2 regions of the Staphylococcus sp. Marseille-Q1834 genome follow, and region 2 is predicted to be linked to the other one. Evidence: a T-box and tRNA genes for the amino acid it is inferred to sense, from the RefSeq annotation. Region 2 holds a T-box; the other holds one or more tRNA genes.
What was found. A T-box is a leader RNA that pairs with one kind of tRNA and senses whether it is charged. The one in region 2 lies ahead of tyrS (tyrosine--tRNA ligase), so its partner is inferred to be a tRNA-Tyr.

Region 1 (3,419 bases), on a different contig from region 2:
AGCTTAGAAGTAGCAGTTAAATTAAGGATTTTACTGACTTGCTGACCAATAACTATAAATAAAATACCTTTAAGTAGCTGAATAGCCTTAGTACCCTTAAATACAGTAATGAGAAGATAAAGGACATACCATACGATAAGTAAATCAAGTACACTTGTAATTATTTTTAATGTACTTAGATTATCAAAAAAGTTGGAAAAATCCATAGCATCTCCTCCGAATATATTTTTCCATAGTCCTAATTATACCAATGAAAATACTAACTGTCATATGAACAATTAAAAATTTATGGCTCTACGTCAAATCGGACTGATGAGTCCTAATATTGAGATTAAGCAACCTTAGGTTGTTTAATCTCTTTTTTTGTTGTTGAGGCAAATAGTCGCGAAGTTATAATAATTCGATTACGTAAATTATCATAATTTCTATAACCAAAAGATACCCTTTTAATGAGTTTGATTTTATTATTAATTCCTTCTAACGGACCGTTGGTCAGGTTAGAATATATCATGGAGTTTTCAATGAAAGCTGTTAATCTTCTTAAAGTTCTAATGACTGGGCGTAATCTAGGACACACATCTGAAAGATGAATAGAAAAGAGTTTATGAGTAAATTTCTCTATTTGGTTTTCTTTTAATAATCGTCTTAGCTCATGAACGTAGTGATATGTATTAAATAATTCAACGTCTACACTTAATAAGTAATTCATAATTCCTTTTTCGGTTTTCCACTCTTTAAATAAACGGACTTTACGATAATTAAATGCCTCTAGCGTTTCAAAAGGTTTAAGAAATAGTTTCCAATAACTTTTATATTTATTGTAAAGCGGTCTATTAGAGGTTCTATAACAATTCATTATATGAACTCTAGACATATTTAACGCTCGATTTAAAGATTGAACAATATGGAAACGATCAATAATAATCTTCGCATTAGGAAATAATTGTTTGATTAGCGACATATAGGGTTCATACATATCAATCGTTACAGTTTTGACTTTTTGTCTTAGTTTCAAAGAATAACGATAAAAATGATCTTTCAGCGATTTTAACTTACGATCCGCTACCACATCTACGATGCGGTGTGATACAGCATCTGCATAAATAAAACTCATTTTTCCAATTACATTTTTAACACTTTTAAATTCGTCCATCATTAAGTGTTCAGGTAAAGCATCAAAAGAAGACTGACCTACGTCGCTTGCCGCTTGATTAATCACTCTAGATACAGTCATTGATGATACTAAGCATGACTTAGCGATAGATTTTTGAGAGCGGTATTCTTGTACTTTATCTAAAACTGCAAGTTTTGTTTTGTTAGAAATAAAACAATAATCGTCGACAATATTAGATTTAGCAGTAAAATAACTATCACATGTTTTACAATAAAATCTTTGTTTTTGAAGCTTTAAATAAGCAGGTATTTCCATAATTTTAAGTAAAGTAATCGTTGAAGTTTTCTTCCCATTTTTCACTATAGAGAAATTTTCGTTTTTAGTTAAACAGTTTTCACAATGTGTAGGTTGATAAGTAAGCTCTGCATAGTAAAACAAACTCTTTCGTCCTTTATATTTTTTCTCAGTCACTTCATCTGAAAAATTTAGATTTTTATCTTTAATTCTTAATGTATTTAATATAGACTTACACATAGGCGCATTACCTTTCTTTTTTATTTGGTGTGGTAGCTAATAATTATAGAGGTAATTGCGCTATTTTTGTATTCAAAACATAAAAATTTGACTGATGATTTTTAGTCATCAGTCCAATTTATTATAGAGCCAAATTTATTTATATTGTTGTCAAAACCTTTAGATAACAAAAAAAGCATCCCAAATTGGGATGCTTGTGAGTGAGCCATAGAGGATTCGAACCTCTGACCCTCTGATTAAAAGTCAGATGCTCTACCAACTGAGCTAATGGCTCTAATGGCTGGGCTAGCTGGATTCGAACCAGCGCGTGACGGAGTCAAAGTCCGTTGCCTTACCGCTTGGCTATAGCCCATTAAGATGGTGGAGGGGGGCAGATTCGAACTGCCGAACCCGAAGGAGCGGATTTACAGTCCGCCGCGTTTAGCCACTTCGCTACCCCTCCGACTTATAAATGGTGGAGAATGACGGGTTCGAACCGCCGACCCTCTGCTTGTAAGGCAGATGCTCTCCCAGCTGAGCTAATTCTCCAACAAAATGGTGACTCCTACGGGACTCGAACCCGTGTTACCGCCGTGAAAGGGCGGTGTCTTAACCGCTTGACCAAGGAGCCATGGCTCCGCAGGTAGGATTCGAACCTACGACCGATCGGTTAACAGCCGATAGCTCTACCACTGAGCTACTGCGGAATAATATGATATGCCTGGCAACGTCCTACTCTAGCGGAACGTAAATCCAACTACCATCGGCGCTAAGGAGCTTAACTTCTGTGTTCGGCATGGGAACAGGTGTGACCACCTTGCTATTGTCACCAGACAAGTGAATGATTATACATTCAAAACTAGATAGTAAGTAAAGATTTTGCGTCGCAAAATTTTGAAAAAATTGATTAAGTCTTCGATCGATTAGTATTCGTCAGCTCCACGTGTCGCCACGCTTCCACCTCGAACCTATTAACCTCATCATCTTTGAGGGATCTTATAACCGAAGTTGGGAAATCTCATCTTGAGGGGGGCTTCATGCTTAGATGCTTTCAGCACTTATCCCGTCCATACATAGCTACCCAGCTATGCCGTTGGCACGACAACTGGTACACCAGAGGTATGTCCATCCCGGTCCTCTCGTACTAAGGACAGCTCCTCTCAAATTTCCTACGCCCACGACGGATAGGGACCGAACTGTCTCACGACGTTCTGAACCCAGCTCGCGTACCGCTTTAATGGGCGAACAGCCCAACCCTTGGGACCGACTACAGCCCCAGGATGCGATGAGCCGACATCGAGGTGCCAAACCTCCCCGTCGATGTGAACTCTTGGGGGAGATAAGCCTGTTATCCCCGGGGTAGCTTTTATCCGTTGAGCGATGGCCCTTCCATGCGGAACCACCGGATCACTAAGTCCGTCTTTCGACCCTGCTCGACTTGTAGGTCTCGCAGTCAAGCTCCCTTATGCCTTTACACTCTATGAATGATTTCCAACCATTCTGAGGGAACCTTTGAGCGCCTCCGTTACCTTTTAGGAGGCGACCGCCCCAGTCAAACTGCCCGCCTGACACTGTCTCCCACCACGATAAGTGGTGCGGGTTAGAAAGCCAACACAGCTAGGGTAGTATCCCACCAGCGCCTCCACGTAAGCTAGCGCTCACGCTTCAAAGGCTCCTACCTATCCTGTACAAGCTGTGCCGAATTTCAATATCAGGCTACAGTAAAGCTCCACGGGGTCTTTCCGTCCTGTCGCGGGTAACCTGCATCTTCACAGGTACTATGATTTCACCG
Region 2 (3,419 bases):
TATTTGATTATATTTCAAAAACTTTCTCCCCATGTTCCAATTCTCTTAGTACTTATGTTATTGCTATTCTACGGTAAAATTAAAGGATTTACTTGGGACGAAATACATGATGGAATACAAGATGGAATAAAATCAGGAATTATACCTATAATTATTTTTATACTAATAGGTGTTTTAGTTTCAACATGGATTATGTCAGGAACTATACCTACTATAATGGTATATGGATTTAAAATTATTTCAGTAAAGTTTTTTTTACCCACTGTGTTTATAGTTTGTAGTTTGATAGGTATAACTGTAGGTAGTTCTTTTACTACTATTTCAACTATGGGTATTGCTTTTTTAGGTATTGGTCATATTCTAGGTTTTAATAGTGCTATGACTGCTGGAGCAATTGTATCTGGAGCTTTTTTAGGGAACAATATATCGCCTTTATCTGATACGACTAATTTAGCTGCTGGTATTGGGGAAATTGATTTATTTACACATATATCAAATATTATGTGGACTGTTATACCAGCATTTATTATAAGTATATTTGGTTATATTTTACTAGGTACTCCGCATTTATCATCTAACTTAAATAGTCTTAATGAGATGATAAATCATTTAAATAATGGTTTTAATATTTCATTTATTTCTTTATTACCATTAGCTTTTCTTTTTGTGTTTGCTTGGAAAAAAATACCTGCTATTCCAACATTATTGGTCGGATCAACAGTAGCAATAATTTTATCGATAATTAACAATCCTAATTTAAGTATTCAAAAAATATCTACTACTGTTATGAATGGATATGTAGCTAATACTGGAGATAAAAGTTTAGACAACCTTTTATCTCGTGGTGGAATAATGAGTATGTTAGGATCAGCTTGCTTAATTATATTAGCTTTAGCATTAGGCGGTCTTTTAATTAAATTTGAAATTATCTCAACATTAATTGATAAAATAAAAGATTTTGTTAACAATGCACCTAAATTAATTGGTTTAACTGCCTTAAGTTCAATAATGATTAATATATTAGTAGGTGAACAATATTTATCTATTATACTTCCGGGAAAAACTTTTAAAAATTCTTTTGATTCATTAGGATTATCTAAAAAATACTTAACAAGAACCTTAGCTGATGCTGGTACTGCAGTAAATGCTATTATTCCATGGGGAGTGAGTGGAACGTTTATTATGGGTACATTAAAAGTTAATACTTTAGAATATCTGCCATATGCATTTTTTCCATTAGTTTGCCCTATAATTACTATCCTTTTAGGATTAACATTAAAAAATAAAGTGAATAAAAGTTAAAATCACTTGATTATTTTTCAAATTAGAGTAATAATGTAGTTAATTTAAAATGTTGCGATGAAAGAATTTAGTAGAACTATAATATAATTTAAAGAGAGTTAATGGTTGGTGTAAATTAATATATATTTTAGTTTGAATTACATTCTGGAGCTTTTATCTTTTAAGATACGATTTACCACGTTATAGGTTGTTGAGATACATAGAGGTTCTAATAACTATGTATGAATTTGGGTGGTACCACGAAAAATCGTCCCTAAGTCTATTATAGACTTAGGGGCTTTTTTAATATATTTATTGGAGAGGATAAAAATGAATATTATTGATGAATTAAAATGGAGAAATGCTATTAATCAACAAACAAATGAAGAAGGATTACGTGAGTTAGTAGAAAACAATAGTATATCTTTATATTGTGGCGTAGATCCTACCGGTGGAAGTATGCATATTGGACATTTAATTCCTTTTATGATGATGAAAAGATTTCAATTAGCTGGACATAAACCTTTTATTTTAATAGGAGGAGCTACTGGAACTATTGGGGATCCTAGCGGTAGAACTTCTGAAAGATCTTTGCAAACACTTGAAACTGTACAAGAAAATGTTAAAGGTCTTTCTAATCAAATGAAAAAATTATTTGGTAGTGATGCAAATGTTACTATAGTAAACAATTATGATTGGCTTTCTAATTTATCATTATTAGAATTTTTAAGAAGTTATGGAAAAGATTTTAATATTAATACAATGTTAGCTAAAGATATTGTAGCAAGTAGATTAGAAAAAGGTATTTCTTTTACAGAATTTGCTTATCAAATTTTACAATCCATTGATTTTTTATACCTATTTAAACAACATAATGTTCAATTACAAATAGGAGGAGCTGATCAATGGGGAAATATAACATCTGGATTGGATTTAATTAGAAAAAAAGAAGGAACTGAAGCAAAAGCATTTGGTTTAACTATACCTTTAATGTTAAAAGCTGATGGTACTAAATTTGGAAAAACAGCTGGTGGTGCAATATGGTTAGATCCTAAACGTACTTCTCCATATGAATTTTATCAATTTTGGTTAAACCAAGATGATCGAGATGTTATTAAATATCTAAAATTCTTTACATTTTTAGATAAAGAAGAAATTGATGTATTAGAAGATAAAGTGAAAAAAGAACCTGAAAAAAGAGAAGCCCAAAAAAGATTAGCTGAAGAAGTAACAAAATTTGTTCATGATGAAAAATCTTTAAAAGAAGCTCAAAAAATTACGCAAGCTTTATTTTCTGGAGATGTAAAAAAATTAACTGTTCATGAAATAGAACAAGGTTTAGAAAATATGCCTTCTTGTGAAACTACTAAGGATACTAAAAATATAGTAGACTGGTTAGTTGATATTCAATGTGAACCATCAAAAAGACAAGCACGAGAAGATGTGAAAAATGGAGCTATTAGCATTAATGGTGAAAGAATAAATGATATTAATTTTTTAGTTAATCCTACTCTTGAGTTTGATGGTAAATATGTAATAGTAAGAAGAGGTAAAAAGAATTATTTCTTAGTTAAAGTAATTTAATAAATAATATTTTTATTAAATTATTTTTAGCAAGGTTGGGTTGAATACATACATCCCAACCTTTTTATTATACTATTTATACTATTTGAAGGGAAAGATTACTATAGTTAGAAATAATGAAAAAAATATAAATAGACTGTTCAATGTAATAATTAGTATAAATAATTTAGATGAATGTTCATCTTTTTTTAATGCATTATGTACTGATAAAGAAATTAAAGCTTTAGCACAACGCTTAGCTATTGCTGAAAGAATTTTACATGGATATACTTACTCAGCTATTGAAAAAGAATTGTTAACCTCTACGTTAACTATTTCAAGAGTCAAAAGAACCATAGAATATGGAGATGAAAATTTTTTGGATTTTCTTAATAGAATTAATAAATTTATTTAACTTTAACCGCTTTTTAAAGTATCGTGTTATTACTTATTTGTTAGTATTACTTTTAGTAGATTATAGCAACACAAGGAATATATCATCAAAAAATAGAGAATAAATTAATTATATAAAAATAAAAAGAAATGCAAGACAATTGAACTGCTAATGATTTGTA

Region 1: it has a tRNA-Tyr gene. The T-box ahead of tyrS (tyrosine--tRNA ligase) is inferred to sense a tRNA for this amino acid. The anticodon was not compared.

Annotation. Positions count from the first base shown of each region.
Region 1 covers NZ_CAKASN010000001.1:1,655,357-1,658,775, reverse strand. Annotated here, with positions in the region: gene cdaA (diadenylate cyclase CdaA) at 1-206, opposite strand, end outside; gene LIX58_RS08215 (ISL3 family transposase) at 332-1,648, opposite strand; tRNA gene LIX58_RS08210 (tRNA-Lys) at 1,850-1,922, opposite strand; tRNA gene LIX58_RS08205 (tRNA-Gln) at 1,926-2,000, opposite strand; tRNA gene LIX58_RS08200 (tRNA-Tyr) at 2,007-2,090, opposite strand; tRNA gene LIX58_RS08195 (tRNA-Val) at 2,101-2,176, opposite strand; tRNA gene LIX58_RS08190 (tRNA-Glu) at 2,184-2,258, opposite strand; tRNA gene LIX58_RS08185 (tRNA-Asn) at 2,260-2,334, opposite strand; rRNA gene rrf (5S ribosomal RNA) at 2,347-2,461, opposite strand; rRNA gene LIX58_RS08175 (23S ribosomal RNA) at 2,531-3,419, opposite strand, start outside.
Region 2 covers NZ_CAKASN010000003.1:3,403-6,821, reverse strand. Annotated here, with positions in the region: gene nhaC (Na+/H+ antiporter NhaC) at 1-1,302, shown strand, start outside; T-box leader at 1,351-1,560, shown strand; gene tyrS (tyrosine--tRNA ligase) at 1,612-2,865, shown strand; gene LIX58_RS12320 (YerC/YecD family TrpR-related protein) at 2,906-3,259, shown strand.